2 regions of the Streptomyces sp. PKA51 genome follow, and region 1 is predicted to be linked to the other one. Evidence: riboswitches for the same ligand, from Rfam matches in the RefSeq annotation. Region 1 holds a riboswitch; the other holds the start of a gene.

Region 1 (7,407 bases):
GAGGGGGACGAGGAAGCGGCGCAGCGCCTCCTCGTAGCGCTCCGGGTCGGTGTTCCAGGCCCCGGCGTGGCCGGCGCCGCGCACGGTCTGCAGCGAGAACAGCTCCGGTTTGCGGGCGACGAGCGCACGGGAGCGCTCCAGCGGCGCGAGGGTGTCCTCGGTGCCGTGCAGGACGAGGACGGGCACCCGGAGCGGGCCGGGGTCGGCGGCCCGGGCGAGTCCGTCGGGGGCGAGACCGAGGCGGCCCTCGGCCGCCCGGACCGCAAGCGGAATCAGCGGCGCCGGGGCGCGGTGGACCGACAGGGCCGCCATCAGGGCGGGCCAGTCGAGCACCGGGGCGTCCAGGACGAGCCCGCTGACGCGCCCCCGCAGCTCCGGGCCGGAGCCGCCCTCCGCCTCGCGGACGGCGGCCAGCAGCGCCATCGTCGCCCCGGTCGACCAGCCGTGCAGCACCACGCGGCGGGCGCCGTGAGCCACCGCGTAGCGGACAGCAGCGTCCACATCCCGCCACTCCCTTGCACCGAAGTGGCTGATTCCGTGCGCCTGGCGCGGGGCTCCGGGATCACCCCGGTAGGTGACGGCGAGCACCGGCAGGCGGTGCCGGTGCAGGAACGGCATCAGCACCATGGCGTGCTCGCGGCCGGCGAACGGACCGTGCACGCTGATCACCCACGTGTCGCGGCCGCCCGGCACGAACCATGCGGGCAGCGGCCCCAGCTCGCCCGGCACCGTCACGTCGTCGTGGTCGATGCCCAGCGCGTCCCGGGGCGTGCCGGTGTGCAGCTGCGGGGTGAGGCGGACCCGGTCGCCGGGCTGCAGACTGCCCCTGACCACCTTCTCCAGGCGCCGCACCACGCAGTCGTGCGGATGCGAGACGTCCGGGACGACCGGCCCGACGATTGCGTGCACCCGGCGGCCGGCCAGGCCGTACGTGCCGGGGCGCAGCGCGGCCGGGGTGCGGGTGAGGGTGACGGTGCCGGACTCCACGTCGTGCACGGTGAGCCGGGGCTCACCCGGCAGCGGGTGGCCCGGGGCGGCCTTGAGGGCGGCGTCGCCGGCGTAGCGGCCGGCGGCGACGGCGGCTGCGCCGAGACCGATCAGTGTGGTTGCGGCCCACGCGGCCGCTCGGCGGGCGCTCACGCCTTCCAGTGTGGGCGGCGTCGCCGCCACCGGCCAGTGGGCGGGCGCACTACGGCTCCTGGCCGTAGCCGGAGAGTTTCTCCGCCGCCTGCGCCAGCTGGTCCGGGGAGAGGAGGGCCGGGGTGCCGCCGGGGACGGAGGATGCCGTGAGCCACAGCCGGCACATCCACTCCAGCTGGGCGGTGCGGTCGTAGGCCCGGTCGAGGGTGTCGCCGTAGGTGAGGGTGCCGTGGTTGCGCAGGAGACAGCCGGTGCGGCCGTCGAGGGCGGCCAGCACGTGCCCGGCCAGTTCCTCGGTGCCGTACAGGGCGTACGGAGCCACGCGCACCGGGCCGCCGAGGGCCGCGGTCATGTAGTGGACGGCGGGCAGCTCGCCGACCAGCAGGGAGACGGCCGTGGCGTGCACGGCGTGGGTGTGCACGATCGCGGCGGCGCCGGTGGCGCGGTAGACGGCCAGGTGCATGGGCAGTTCGCTGGTGGGGGCGAGCGTGCCGAGCACCTGCCGGCCGTCCAGGTCGACGCCGACGACGTCGGCGGGGCCCAGCCGGTCGTACGGGACGCCGCTGGGCGTGACGAGCACCACGTCCCCGACCCTCGCGGAGACGTTCCCCGAGGTGCCCACCACCAGCCGGTCGGCGGCGGCGCGGCGGGCCGTGGAGACCACATCCGCCCAGGTACGGGCGATGCCGTCGGGGAGCGGGCCCCCTTGTCCGGGGATCTGCGGGGACGGTTCGGACAGCATCATCGATCTCCACCTCCGGACGCCTTCGCCGGCGCTCGCGACCCCGTTCACCTTCCGTTCACCCTGAGTCCCTACGGTCGCCGCGTACTGACCATCGAACTGATTGCCTGGGTGAATGGAACACATCACGCTTCTCATCGGGATCGTGATCGTCACGGCCTTGGTGTTCGACTTTACGAACGGCTTCCACGACACGGCCAACGCCATGGCCACCACCATCTCCACCGGAGCGCTCAAGCCCAAGACCGCGGTCGCCATGTCGGCCGTCCTCAATCTCGTCGGTGCGTTCCTGTCCGTCGAGGTCGCCAAGACGATCTCCGGGGGCATCATCGATGAGAGCGCCGGCATCCGGCCCGAAGTGATCTTCGCCGGCCTCGTCGGCGCCATCGTCTGGAACCTGCTCACCTGGCTGGCCGGCCTGCCCTCCAGCTCCTCGCACGCCCTCTTCGGCGGCCTCATCGGTGCCACCGTCGCCTCCGTCGGCTTCCACGCGGTCAACGCCGACAAGGTCGTCATGAAGGTGCTCATCCCCGCGGTCGCCGCACCGATCGTGGCCGGCATCGCCGCCACCGTCGCCACCCGCCTGACCTACCGCCTGGCCAAGGGCCGCGACGAGCGCGACACCGCGAAGGGCTACCGCGCCGGCCAGATCGCCTCGGCCGCCCTGGTCTCCCTCGCCCACGGCACCAACGACGCCCAGAAGACCATGGGCGTCATCACCCTCACCCTGGTCGCCGGCGGCGTCGTCGCCCCGCACTCCGACCCGCCGATGTGGGTCATCGTCTCCGCGGGCCTGGCCATCGCACTCGGCACGTACCTCGGCGGCTGGCGCATCATCCAGACGCTCGGCAAGGGCCTCACCGACATCAAGCCCGCGCAGGGCTTCGCCGCCCAGACCGGCGCCGCCACGGTGATCCTCGCCTCCTCCCACATCGGCTTCGCCCTCTCCACCACCCAGGTCTGCTCCGGCTCGATCATGGGCGCCGGCCTCGGCCGCAAGGGCGGCGTCGTGCGCTGGTCGACCGCCGGCCGCATGGTCGCGGCCTGGGGCCTGACCCTGCCGGCCGCCGGCCTCGTCGCCGCCGGCGCGGCCCTCCTGGCCGACCAGGGCACCTGGGGCGTCACCGCCGTCGCCGTCCTCGGCCTCGCCGTCTGCGGCGGCATCTGGGCCGCCTCGCGCCGCAAGCCGGTCACCCACGACAACGTCAACGACCTCAACGAGCCGCAGGGCATCGCCGCCCCCGCCGCCGAGCCCGTCGGCGTGGTCACCGCGGCCCTCCAGGCCGTCGCCCCGCCGCCGGCCGGCCCCACCGCCGCCCCCGCCCCCACCCCCGCGACGACCGGCTGAGCGCCGGGCACGGAGGAAGAGACACCATGCACATCGACTGGGCAGCTTTCGCCGAGGTCTTCGGGGTCAGCCTCGTGGTGACCGTCGGCCTCGTGGGCCTGTTCACGCTCGGCATCGTCGGCACGTCGCGCAAGGCGGACGCCACCGGCGGCACGGCGGCCTCGGGCGCGCTGGCGCGCACGGGCGCGTACGCGTGCTTCGCGCTGTGCGCCGCGGCCGTGGGATACGGCATCTCGCTGATCGTGGCCTGACACGACGCCGCTTCCGCGGAGGGCGGGACGGGGGTTGTTGCCCCGGTCCCTCCCCCAGCTACCGCTGGGAGGTGCCCCCATTTCCCCGTTTCCCGGGGGGTCCGGGGCGGAGCCCCGGAAGGCGAGTTGACGGGCCTTCCGGGCCCATGGTGGACTGCCCGGGCCAAACGGCGACAGCAGAGGAAGCCGGTGCGAATCCGGCGCGGTCCCGCCACTGTCACCGGGGAGTGTCCCCCCACCCATAGGGCCACGGCGCGAGCCGGAAGGCCGGGGGCGATGCGGATCCGGGAGCCAGGAGACTCTGGTCGCCGGTCACGTCGAGCCAGGGCGAGGACCCTGAGTGAGGACACGCATCGGCCATGCCCTGTCGCGGTTTCGCCTGCGGCGCCGCCCTCGGATTCCTGGGCGACCTGGTTGTCGGTGACCCCCGCAGGGGGCACCCTGTTGCCGCGTTCGGGCGTGCTGCCCACGCCCTGGAGCAGCGCTGGTGGCGCGACGACCGCGGACGCGGTGCGCTGTACGCCGCCGTGTGCACCGGTACCACCGTGGCGGGCGCCGCACTGCTGGCCCGCGCCGTGCGCGGCCGGCGGGGCGCGGACGTCGCCCTGACGGCGGCCGTCACCTGGGCGGTGATCGGCGGGACGTCGCTGGCCCGGGAGGCCCGGGCGATCGGCGGGGCGCTGGCCGCCGGTGATCTGGAGGTGGCCCGGGAGCGGTTGCCGCATCTGTGCGGCCGTGACCCGTCGTCGCTGGACGCCCAGCAGATCGCCCGGGCCGTGGTGGAGTCGGTGGCCGAGAACACCTCGGACGCCGTCGTCGGCGCCCTGGTGTGGGGCGCGCTCGCGGGCGTACCGGGCCTGGTGGGCTTCCGCGCGGTGAACACGCTGGACGCGATGGTCGGTCACAAGTCGCCGCGCCACCGCCGCTTCGGCTGGGCGTCGGCCCGGTTGGACGACGTCGTCGGCTGGCCCGGTGCGCGGCTGACCGCGGCCCTGGCGGTGCTGGCCGCGCCGGATCCGCGCGGTGCCGCGCGGGTGGCGCGGCGGGACGCGCACCGTCACCCGAGCCCCAACGCCGGCCCGGTCGAGGCGGCGTTCGCGGGGGCGCTGGGGGTACGTCTGGGCGGGACGCTGGCGTACGGCGGCCGCATCGAGCACCGGCCCGTCCTGGGCGCGGAGCTGCGCGCCGTGCGCACCGGAGACATCGAGCGCGCGGTGCGCCTCTCGCGCCGGGTGTCGCTGCTGGCGCTGGGCTGTGCGGTCGGGGGCCGGGCAGTGGGCAGCCTTCTGAGGGCCGGGACGACGAGGACTGGGAAAGCGAGGAACCGGTGACATCGCAACCGCGGGGCGGGAGCCTGCTGGTGGCCGGGACCACCTCGGACGCGGGCAAGAGCGTGGTGACGGCGGGCATCTGCCGCTGGTTGTCCCGCAAGGGCGTCAAGGTCGCGCCGTTCAAGGCGCAGAACATGTCGCTCAATTCGTTCGTGACGCGCGAGGGCGCGGAGATAGGGCGGGCGCAGGCCATGCAGGCGGCCGCGGCGCGCGTCGAGCCGAGTGCGCTGATGAACCCGGTGCTGCTCAAGCCCGGCAGCGACCGCAGCAGCCAGGTCGTGCTGATGGGCAGGCCGGTGGGCGAGCTGAGCGCCCGCGGTTACCACCAGGGGCGCCAGGAGCAGCTGTTCGCCACGGTGACGGAGTGCCTGGCCGAGCTGCGGCGTACGCACGACGCGGTGATCTGCGAGGGCGCCGGCAGTCCGGCGGAGATCAACCTGCGCCGTTCCGACATCGTCAACATGGGTCTGGCCCGGGCCGCGCGCCTGCCCGTCGTCGTGGTCGGCGACATCGACCGCGGCGGTGTCTTCGCGTCCTTCTTCGGGACGACGGCGCTGCTCTCGCCCGAGGACCAGGAGCTGATAGCGGGCTACGTGGTCAACAAGTTCCGGGGCGATGTGACGCTGCTGGAGCCGGGCCTGGAGATGCTGCGCGACCTGACGGGCCGGGCGACGTTCGGCGTGCTGCCCTTCGCCCACGGCCTGGGCATCGACGAGGAGGACGGCCTGCGGGTCTCCCTGCGCGGCACGGTCCGCGAGTCCGTCGTCGCCCCGCCGCACGGCGCGGACATCCTGCGGGTCGCCGTGTGCGCGGTACCGCTGATGTCGAACTTCACCGACGTGGACGCGCTGGCGGCCGAACCGGGCGTCGTCGTGCGGTTCGTGGACCGCCCCGAGGAGCTCGCCGACGCGGACCTGGTCGTCGTCCCGGGCACGCGCGGCACCGTACGGGCGCTGGAGTGGCTGCGCACGCGCGGGCTCGCCGACGCCCTCGTCCGGCGGGCGGCGCAGGGCCGTCCCGTCCTGGGCATCTGCGGCGGCTTCCAGCTGCTGGGCGAGCGCATCGACGACGAGGTCGAGTCGCGGGCGGGCACGGTCGAGGGGCTGGGCCTGCTGCCGGTGCACGTGCGGTTCGCGGTGGAGAAGACCCTGGCCCGGCCGGTCGGCACGGCCCTGGGCGAGCCCGTGGAGGGGTACGAGATCCACCACGGCGTGGCGGACGTACGCGGCGGGGACGAAGCGTTCCTCGACGGCTGCCGGGTGGGCGCGGTGTGGGGCACGCACTGGCACGGCTCGCTGGAGAGCGACGGCTTCCGCCGGGCGTTCCTGCGCGAGGTCGCGAAGGCGGCCGGACGGGCGTTCGTCCCCGCGCCCGGCACGTCCTTCGCCGCGCTGCGCGAGGAACAGCTCGACCGGCTCGGCGATCTGATCGAGGAACACGCGGACACGGACGCGCTGCTGCGCCTCATCGAGGACGGGGTGCCGGCCGCAGTGCCGTTCATACCGCCCGGGGCGCCGCCCCTGACCCGTCCCCACCAGGGAGGTAACCGCTGATGTCCTCGTCCGTCTACCCCTTCACCGCCGTCGTCGGCATGGCCGACATGCGCCTGGGTCTGCTGCTCAACGCGATCTCGCCGTCGATCGGCGGTGTCCTGGTGCGCGGCGAGAAGGGCACCGCGAAGACCACCACCGTCAGGGCGCTCGCGGCGCTGCTGCCCGAGGTGGAGACCGTCGCGGACTGCCGGTTCTCGTGCGACCCGGCGGCGCCGGACCCGCACTGCCCGGACGGGCCGCACGCGGGCGCCGACCGTGCCGTGCGCCCCGCGCGGATGGTCGAGCTGCCCGTCGGCGCCTCCGAGGACCGGCTCGTCGGCTCGCTCGACATCGAGCGGGCCCTGGGCGAGGGCGTCAAGGCGTTCGAGCCCGGTCTGCTGGCCGCGGCCCACCGGGGCGTGCTCTACGTCGACGAGGTCAACCTGCTGGGCGACCACCTCGTGGACAGCTTGCTGGATGCGGCGGCCACCGGTGTCTCCTCCGTCGAGCGCGAGGGCGTCTCCGTCCGTCACGCCTCCCGCTTCCTGCTCGTGGGCACCATGAACCCCGAGGAGGGCGAGCTGCGCCCGCAGCTCCTGGACCGCTTCGGGCTGACCGTCGAGGTCGCGGCCTCGCGCGAGACCGAGGAGCGGGTCGAGGTCGTGCGCCGGCGCCTGGCCTTCGACGAGGACCCGGCCGGTTTCGCCGGGCGGTGGGCCGCCGAGGAGGAGGCGCTGCGCGCCCGCCTCGCCGCGGCCCGGGCGCTGCTGCCCGGCGTCCGGCTCGGGGACGGCGCGCTGCGCCGGATCGCGGCGGTGTGCGCCGGCTTCGAGGTGGACGGCATGCGCGCGGACATCGTCACCGCGCGGACGGCCACGGCCCTGGCCGCGTGGGCGGGGCGCACCCGGGTGCTGACGGAGGACGTGCGGCAGGCGGCCCTGCTCGCGCTCCCCCACCGGCGGCGGCGCGCGCCGTTCGACGCGCCGGGCCTGGACGAGGCCAAACTGGACGAGATCCTCGCGCAGTTCGAGGACGAGGACCCCGAGCCGGAGCCCGATCCCGA
Region 2 (7,407 bases), on a different contig from region 1:
CCGTACGGAAGCGCCGTACCGCACTATTGTGCGGGACGCCCGGACCGGCACCGGCACTCGGGCGCCGGTACCGGTGCCGTCCCGGACGGCGCGTCAGGAAGCCGTGCCCTGCACCTCCTTGCGCACCTCATCGGCCGCCGCCACCAGGTTCTCCAGGGAGGCGCGGACCTCGGGCCAGCCACGCGTCTTCAGGCCGCAGTCCGGGTTGACCCACAGGCGCTCGGCGGGGATCGCGGCCAGCGCCTTGCGCAGCAGCTCCGCCGCCTCGCCCGCACCGGGGACGCGCGGCGAGTGGATGTCGTACACGCCGGGCCCCACCTCGCGCGGGTATCCCGCCGCGGCCAGCTCGGCGGCGACCTGCATGTGCGAGCGGGCGGCCTCCAGGCTGATCACATCGGCGTCGAGGTCGTCGATGGCCGCCAGGATGTCGCCGAACTCGGCGTAGCACATGTGGGTGTGGATCTGGGTGTCCGGCCGGACGCCGCTCGTGGCCAGGCGGAAGGACTCGGTGGCCCAGGCGAGGTACGCGGCGTGGTCGGCGGCGCGCAACGGGAGGCTCTCGCGCAGGGCGGGCTCGTCCACCTGGATCACCGACGTGCCGGCGGCCTCCAGGTCGCCGACCTCGTCGCGCAGGGCGAGGGCGACCTGCCGGGCGGTGTCGGCCGCCGGCTGGTCGTCGCGGACGAAGGACCACGCGAGCATGGTGACGGGCCCGGTGAGCATGCCCTTGACCGGGCGCCGGGTGAGCGACTGGGCGTAGCGGGTCCAGCGGACGGTCATGGGCTCGGAGCGGGAGATGTCGCCGGCGAGGATCGGCGGGCGGACGTAGCGGGTGCCGTAGGACTGCACCCAGCCGTGCCGGGTGGCCAGGTAGCCGGTGAGCTGCTCGGCGAAGTACTGCACCATGTCGTTGCGCTCGGGCTCGCCGTGCACGAGGACGTCGATGCCGGTCTTCTCCTGGAAGGAGATCACTTCGCGGATCTCCGCCTCGATGCGCTCCTCGTAGGCCGCCGTGGTGATGCGTCCGGCGCGCAGGTCGGCGCGGACGGTGCGCAGCTCGCTCGTCTGGGGGAAGGAGCCGATGGTGGTCGTCGGCAGGAGCGGCAGGCCCAGGTGGGCGCGCTGGGCGGCGGCCCGTTCGGCGTACGGCCGGCAGCGGTGGGTGTCGGCGGCGGTGACGGCGGCGGCGCGGGCGCGCACCGCCGGGTCCCGGGTGATCGCCGAGTTCGCGCGGGAGGCGAGGTCGGCGCGGTTGGCGGCGAGTTCCGCGGCGATGGAGTCGGTGCCGTGGGCGAGGCCCTTGGCGAGGATCGCGACCTCGCGGGCCTTCTGACGGGCGAAGGAGAACCAGCGGACGATCTGCGGGTCGATGTCCCGCTCGGCGGTGGCGTCGAGGGGGACGTGCAGCAGGGAGCAGGAGGTGGCGACGTCGACCCGGTCGGCGAGGCCGAGGAGGGTGCCGAGGGTGGCCAGGGACTTCTCGAGGTCGTTGATCCACACGTTGCGGCCGTCGACGACGCCGGCGACCAGGCGCTTGCCGGGCAGGCCGCCGACGGCCGCGAGGTCGTCGAGGCCCGCGGCGGCGGGGCGCGTGAAGTCGAGGGCGAGGCCCTCGACGGGGGCCTTGGCCAGGACGGGCAGGGCCTCGCCGAGACGGTCGAAGTAGGAGGCGACCAGCAGCTGCGGGCGGTCGGTGAGGGCGCCGAGCTCGCGGTAGGCGCGGGCGACGGCGTTCAGCTCGGCCGGGGTGCGGTCCTGCACGAGGGCGGGCTCGTCCAGCTGGACCCACGTGGCGCCGGCGGCCCGCAGATCGGCGAGGACCTCGGCGTACACGGGCAGCAGCCGGTCCAGCAGAGTCAGCGGTGGGAAGCCTGCGTCGACGCCGGGTGCGGGCTTGGCCAGCAGGAGGTAGGTGACCGGGCCGACCAGGACGGGGCGGGCGGCGAGGCCGAGGGCGAGGGCCTCCTTCAGCTGCGTGACCTGCTGGGTGGAGTCGGCGGTGAAGACGGTGTCGGGGCCGAGTTCCGGGACGAGGTAGTGGTAGTTGGTGTCGAACCACTTGGTCATCTCCAGCGGCGCCACCTCCTGGGTGCCGCGGGCCATGGCGAAGTACCCGTCCAGGGCGCCGGCCTCGACGGCGGCCCGGTGCCGGGCGGGGATCGCGCCGACCATGACGCTGGTGTCCAGGACGTGGTCGTAGTACGAGAAGTCGCCGGTCGGCACCTCGTGGACGCCGGCGTCGGCGAGCTGCAGCCAGTTGGTGCGGCGCAGCGCGGTGGCCGTCCGGTGCAGGGCGTCGGCGGTGACCTCGCCCTTCCAGTAGCCCTCGATCGCCTTCTTCAGTTCACGGCCCTGCCCCTGACGGGGGTAGCCGAGCACGGCGGCGCGTGCTGCCGCGGCTGCGGACGTGCTGGTCACGGAACTCTCCTTCGCGAGTTTCTCCCGGAAAGCCCGGTGCCCGACGAGGGCGCGAAGGGGTGACGACAGACCCGCCCGGGACACCACCGTCGTCACGTGGATCCGTCCGCTGCGGTACGCCTGTGTACGCCGACCCGCCCTCGAGGTCACCGGGATGGCCGCGCACGAAGGCTCGCACGCGGGCAGCGGCAGGTCTTCGGACTCGCGGGCACGCCTGCCGGAAAGAACACCTCCCGGCGGACACCTACTGGCCGTCGCTTCCCGGGCCCGTCCGGACCCAGTGCGTATGACGGCGGTCGTTCCCGCTCACCGCTGCGGGGCAGTCCCGGATTCCCACCGGGTTCCCTCTTACGACGCCTCCCGCCTGGCGGACGGGGCGAACCAGCTGCACCGCCACCCTAGAGGGAGAAGCGCCTTTGCGCACAGGGCTGTTCGTATGCCGGTCACGGACGGCAGCGGATCGGCCGGTGCCGTTCGTTGTCCGGAGCATGCCCAGCCGAGGGGTAGGCTCCGGCGGGCACGAGAACAATGCTGCTGGGGAGACGACATGAAGCGCCGGGCACTGTGGACGGCTGCCGTGGGAATACTGGCCCTGGCCGGCTGCGCCGACTCGGGGCAGACCCTGAAGTTCGGCGAGAAGGCAACCGTCGCCGGCGACAGGAGCGGCACCGTCGGGGTGACCGTCGTACGCGTGGAAAAGGGCACCCACGCCGACCTCACCCTGCTCCAGGACTCGTCGAAATACACGGGCAAAACCCCCTACTACGTCCGCTTCAAACTCACGAAGACGGCCGAGGGCAACGACAACGACGAGACCTCGCACTTCGAGGTGTGGAGCGACGGCACACAGCTGACGGAGCTGATCGTCCTCCCCTCCATGGAACCCACGGGCGACCCGACCGAACCCCTGACCACCGGCCACTTCGACAAATGCGTCGGAGCCGACCACACGACGTTCAAGAAAGCCCCCGCAGGAACGAGCGTCGGCGGCTGCGCCGTCTTCGTCGCACCGGACGACGCGAAGGCGCCGTCCACCGTCACGTGGACACGGCGCAGCGAGACGCTCGCTACGTGGAAGTAGCCGCCCGGTAGCGAACGCGGCCGCTCGCCGCGTCGATCGCCACTGGGTTCGGGCCAGGGCCTGTCCAGCGGATCGTGCAGCGCCCCGTAAGGGGCCGTGTCGATTTGCGGCTACCGCCGCGTGGGCGCGACACGGCACCCCGTCTGCGGGTGCGTCGTGGCTTGTCGCGCAGTTCCCCGCGCCCCTGACGGGGCACTGCACCAGCCCACAGCGCCCCGTAAGGGGCGCGGGGAACTGCGCGATCGGCCACCGACGGCCCGCAGTCGACGCGCCACCCCCAGGCCCGGGCGAAGCACGGCACCCCGCCGGCGGCGAACGTCCATGCCGGCAGCCCTTCCTGCAGGCGCTCGGCATCGATGCGGATCATGGCGTTTATGCCGTGCTCGCCCAGCCATTCGAGGATCAGCAGCGTCACGTCCTCGACGTCGCCGTCGCCGTTGCCGTTGCCGTCGGGATCGGGCTTGGGCCATCGCCCTTTCGCCTTGGTCATGGCGGTGACCCTACTCAGCGCGCCTCCACAAGGCGCACGGCTTCACCCCCGGTCGTGGCGGTGGAAACCGCGGCCCGTTGTGCGGCCGAGGTTGCCTGCTTCGACCAAGGCGGGGGCGGCCCGGCCCTTGAGGGGCTGGACTTGGTAGGACGTCCAACTATATGTTCGGGGCAAGATCCGCGGTGCGGGGAAGCCGGTGCGCATCCGGGACGGTACCGCCGCTGACGCGAGGCGCGTCGGGCATGCGGTGGCCTTCGTGCCCTACGGCTCGCGCTCGCCGTGCCGTCCATCGTTCGCGATCTTCGGGCGCACCGCATCCTGGAAGGGACGAACGAGATCATGCCTCCGATCGTGGCCCGGGACCTGACGGGCGGCCGGCGATGACGGTCCCCGGCGACACCGACGTCCTGCTGCGCACCGAGGGCCGCGCGGCGTACCTGACCCTCAATCGGCCCCGGGCCCTCAACGCCCTGACCCACGCCATGGTGACCCGCATCGACCAGGCCCTCGCGGAATGGGAGAAGGATCCCGCCGTCGAGACGGTGGTCGTCACGGGGGCGGGCGAGCGCGGGCTGTGCGCGGGCGGCGACATCCGCGCCATCCACGAGGACGCCCGCACCGGCGGCGGCCGCGCCTCCGCGGCGTTCTGGCGGGACGAGTACCGGCTCAACGCCCTGATCGCCCACTACCCCAAGCCGTACGTGGCCGTGATGGACGGCATCGTCATGGGCGGCGGCGTCGGCGTCTCCGCCCACGGCAGCGTACGGATCGTCACCGAGCGCTCCCGTATCGCCATGCCCGAGACCGGCATCGGTTTCGCGCCCGACGTCGGCGGCACCCACCTCCTCGGGCTCGCCCCCGGCGAGCTCGGCACCCATCTCGCCCTGACGGGTACGGCGGTGGGGGCGGCCGACGCCCTGCTGTGCGGGCTCGCCGACCACTTCGTACCGTCCGACCGGCTGCCGCGCCTGGTGGCCGACCTCGCGCACGCCCCGGTGCACGAGGTGCTCCCCCGGTACGTGCGCGAGGCGCCGCCCGGCGTGCTGGAGGCGCAGCGGGAGTGGATCGACCGGTGCTACGCCGCCGACACCGTCGAGGGCGTGGTGGAGCGGTTGCGTGCCGAGGCCGACCCGGCGGCCGGCGAGGCGGCCGCGACGCTCCTCGGCCGGTCTCCCACCGCCCTGAAGGTCGCCCTCGCCGCGGTGCGGCGCGCCCGGGCGCTGGGTTCGCTGGAGCGGGTCCTGGAGCAGGAGTACCGCATCTCCTGCACGGCGCTGTCCTCGCACGACCTCGTCGAGGGCATCCGGGCCCAGGTCGTGGACAAGGACCGCACCCCGCGGTGGTCCCCCGCCACGCTCGCCGAGGTCACCGATGCGGACGTGGAACGGTACTTCGCCCCGCTCGGTGCTCGCGAGCTGCGCCTGGCCCCCGCCGACGAGGCCCGGGAAGTGCCGTGGTGAACAGCGCCGCCGGCCTCGTCAGCCGCCCGCGGTAAGGGGCTCGTCGCCATGGCGACGAGCCCCTTACCGAACGTCGACCGGCCGGATCAGCCGATCGCTGCGGGCGACCCCGCTCCCTCGGTGCGCCGGCCCGGGGCCGCTGTGGTGCCCAGGAGCCGTTCGGCGAGGTAGCCGAAGAACAGGCCGAAGGCGGCCCACAGGGTGCCCTGGACGGCCAGTGCCGCGAGGCGGAACTGCCACAGCACGGTGGCCGGGAAGTCCTGGGGCACCTCGTTGACGGCGGGCAGGAAGGCGTAGGCGAGGCCGACCACGACGAGGAACGCGGCCGAGGCCGCCACCGTGGCGTACCAGGTGCCCAGGCGCGGAGCCAGCCGCCTGCCGAGGACGACCGCGGCGACGCTCAGCAGGACGCTGAGCGCGATCATCAGGAAGTACAGCGTGGTGCGCTTGGCGATGGTGTCCGGGTCACCGACGGACGGCGGGTTGGCCGGGTACTTCAGGAACGGCACCACGTAGACGGCCAGCAGGGCACCGCCGGCGACCAGCGCCGCCGTGGCACGGGGGCCGAACCGGCCGATGCGGCCCAGCGCCACGCAGAACGCCAGGGCGGCGATGCCGCCGATCGCGACGCCGTAGAGGAGGACGCCGGTGGCGAGGCCGGCGGTGGACTGCAGCGTGCGGCCGACCAGTTCCTCGCCGTGGTCGTGGCTGTGGGCCTCCTCGAAGGCGATGGCCGCGTCAACATGGGGTTCGCCCAGCAGATAGGCGACGACCAGGGCGAGGACGCCGGCCGCGAGGCCGGCGAGCATGCCGCGTACGAGCAGGGCCCGTACGGAGACGGAATTCACGGGAGGTTCCTCCTGCCGTCGTCAGTGGCAGGGGAAGCCGAGCAGGTGGCGTCCGTCGTGCACCCACTCGTGCACGTCCTCGCCGGAGAAGAGGGCGGTGGCGCCCTGCTCGGCGCCGACGAAGTACAGCAGGATCAGCATGAGGACGCCGAAGAAGGCGGCCCACGGGGCGATCGCCTTCAGGGAGATGGGGGTGACCGCCGGTGCGGCGGAAGAGCTGGATGCGGGGGCAGCAGAGTGCGCCATGGCCGAACCTCCTGGAGGGAACACGCGTCCCGGGTGTAGGGGTGCCTGAACGACGGCGTGCGGGTCTGACTTCCGGGCTTGCGTCCGGGTACACAGTGGCGCGACCGTGCCGGACTCTCACCGGCTTCCGTCACCCCGTCGTCATGTCCACGAGACCGTACCGCTTATCGGCCAAGATGACTACGGAGTGCGCCCCGACCCCGTGCGCCCCCCGCAGTAGGAGCCGTGGTCTGCTGGGAGCCGGGATGTCGACAGAGCGAGGGGGAGACAGAGTGACCGTGCGGGTGATGTTCGTATCGCCGGCGATGAACGCGGCACTGCGGCAGGCGCGGTTCGACGACGGCGCCGCCGTCGAACCCGCCGGCCTGGCACAGGCCCGCGCCGCCGCCTGCGCCCTGCCCCGGGCCGACCGGTACGGCTGCGCACCCTCCCTCCGCTGCCGGCAGACGGCGACCGCGCTCGGGCTCGGCACCGAGCCGGTGGCCGCGCTCGGCGACCTCGACGTGGGCCGCTGGCGGGGACGGTCGCTGGAGGAGGTCGCCGCTTGCGAGGCGGATTCCGTGGCCGCCTGGCTGTCGGATCCCGACGCCGCCCCGCACGGAGGCGAATCGCTGTCGGCGCTGGTGGAGCGGGTGGGCGGCTGGCTCGAGGGGGCATCCGCCGGAAGTGGCCGGATCCTGGCGGTCGCGGAACCCGCCGCCGTCCGGGCCGCGATGGTGCACGCGCTCGGCCTGCCCCTGCCGGTCTTCTGGCGGCTCGATGTGGCCCCGCTGACGCTGACGGTGCTCACGGGACGTACGGGACGCTGGAATCTGCAGTGCGGTCAGCCGCTGTGACGGTGGGCCCTGCTGCCCCCACGCGCCG

The links. Region 1 has a riboswitch for cobalamin ahead of AC27L3_RS19355 (cobalamin biosynthesis protein). Riboswitches for the same ligand answer to the same signal wherever they lie in the genome.
Region 2: another riboswitch for cobalamin. It lies ahead of metE (5-methyltetrahydropteroyltriglutamate--homocysteine S-methyltransferase); the one in region 1 lies ahead of AC27L3_RS19355 (cobalamin biosynthesis protein).

The regions. Positions count from the first base shown of each region.
Region 1 is NZ_BAAJPZ010000012.1:160,705-168,111, reverse strand. Features, by position in the region: gene AC27L3_RS19375 (alpha/beta hydrolase) at 1-1,140, opposite strand, end outside; gene AC27L3_RS19370 (class II aldolase/adducin family protein) at 1,190-1,885, opposite strand; gene AC27L3_RS19365 (inorganic phosphate transporter) at 1,998-3,230, shown strand; gene AC27L3_RS19360 (hypothetical protein) at 3,257-3,481, shown strand; cobalamin riboswitch at 3,662-3,782, shown strand; gene AC27L3_RS19355 (cobalamin biosynthesis protein) at 3,841-4,812, shown strand; gene AC27L3_RS19350 (cobyric acid synthase) at 4,842-6,365, shown strand; gene AC27L3_RS19345 (putative cobaltochelatase) at 6,365-7,407, shown strand, end outside.
Region 2 is NZ_BAAJPZ010000033.1:18,224-25,630, forward strand. Features, by position in the region: gene metE (5-methyltetrahydropteroyltriglutamate--homocysteine S-methyltransferase) at 94-2,418, opposite strand; cobalamin riboswitch at 2,589-2,828, opposite strand; gene AC27L3_RS28365 (hypothetical protein) at 2,966-3,499, shown strand; gene AC27L3_RS28370 (hypothetical protein) at 3,486-3,989, opposite strand; partial or broken gene AC27L3_RS28375 (hypothetical protein) at 4,269-4,373, shown strand; gene AC27L3_RS28380 (enoyl-CoA hydratase/isomerase family protein) at 4,370-5,449, shown strand; gene AC27L3_RS28385 (CbtA family protein) at 5,536-6,297, opposite strand; gene AC27L3_RS28390 (CbtB domain-containing protein) at 6,319-6,543, opposite strand; gene AC27L3_RS28395 (histidine phosphatase family protein) at 6,831-7,379, shown strand.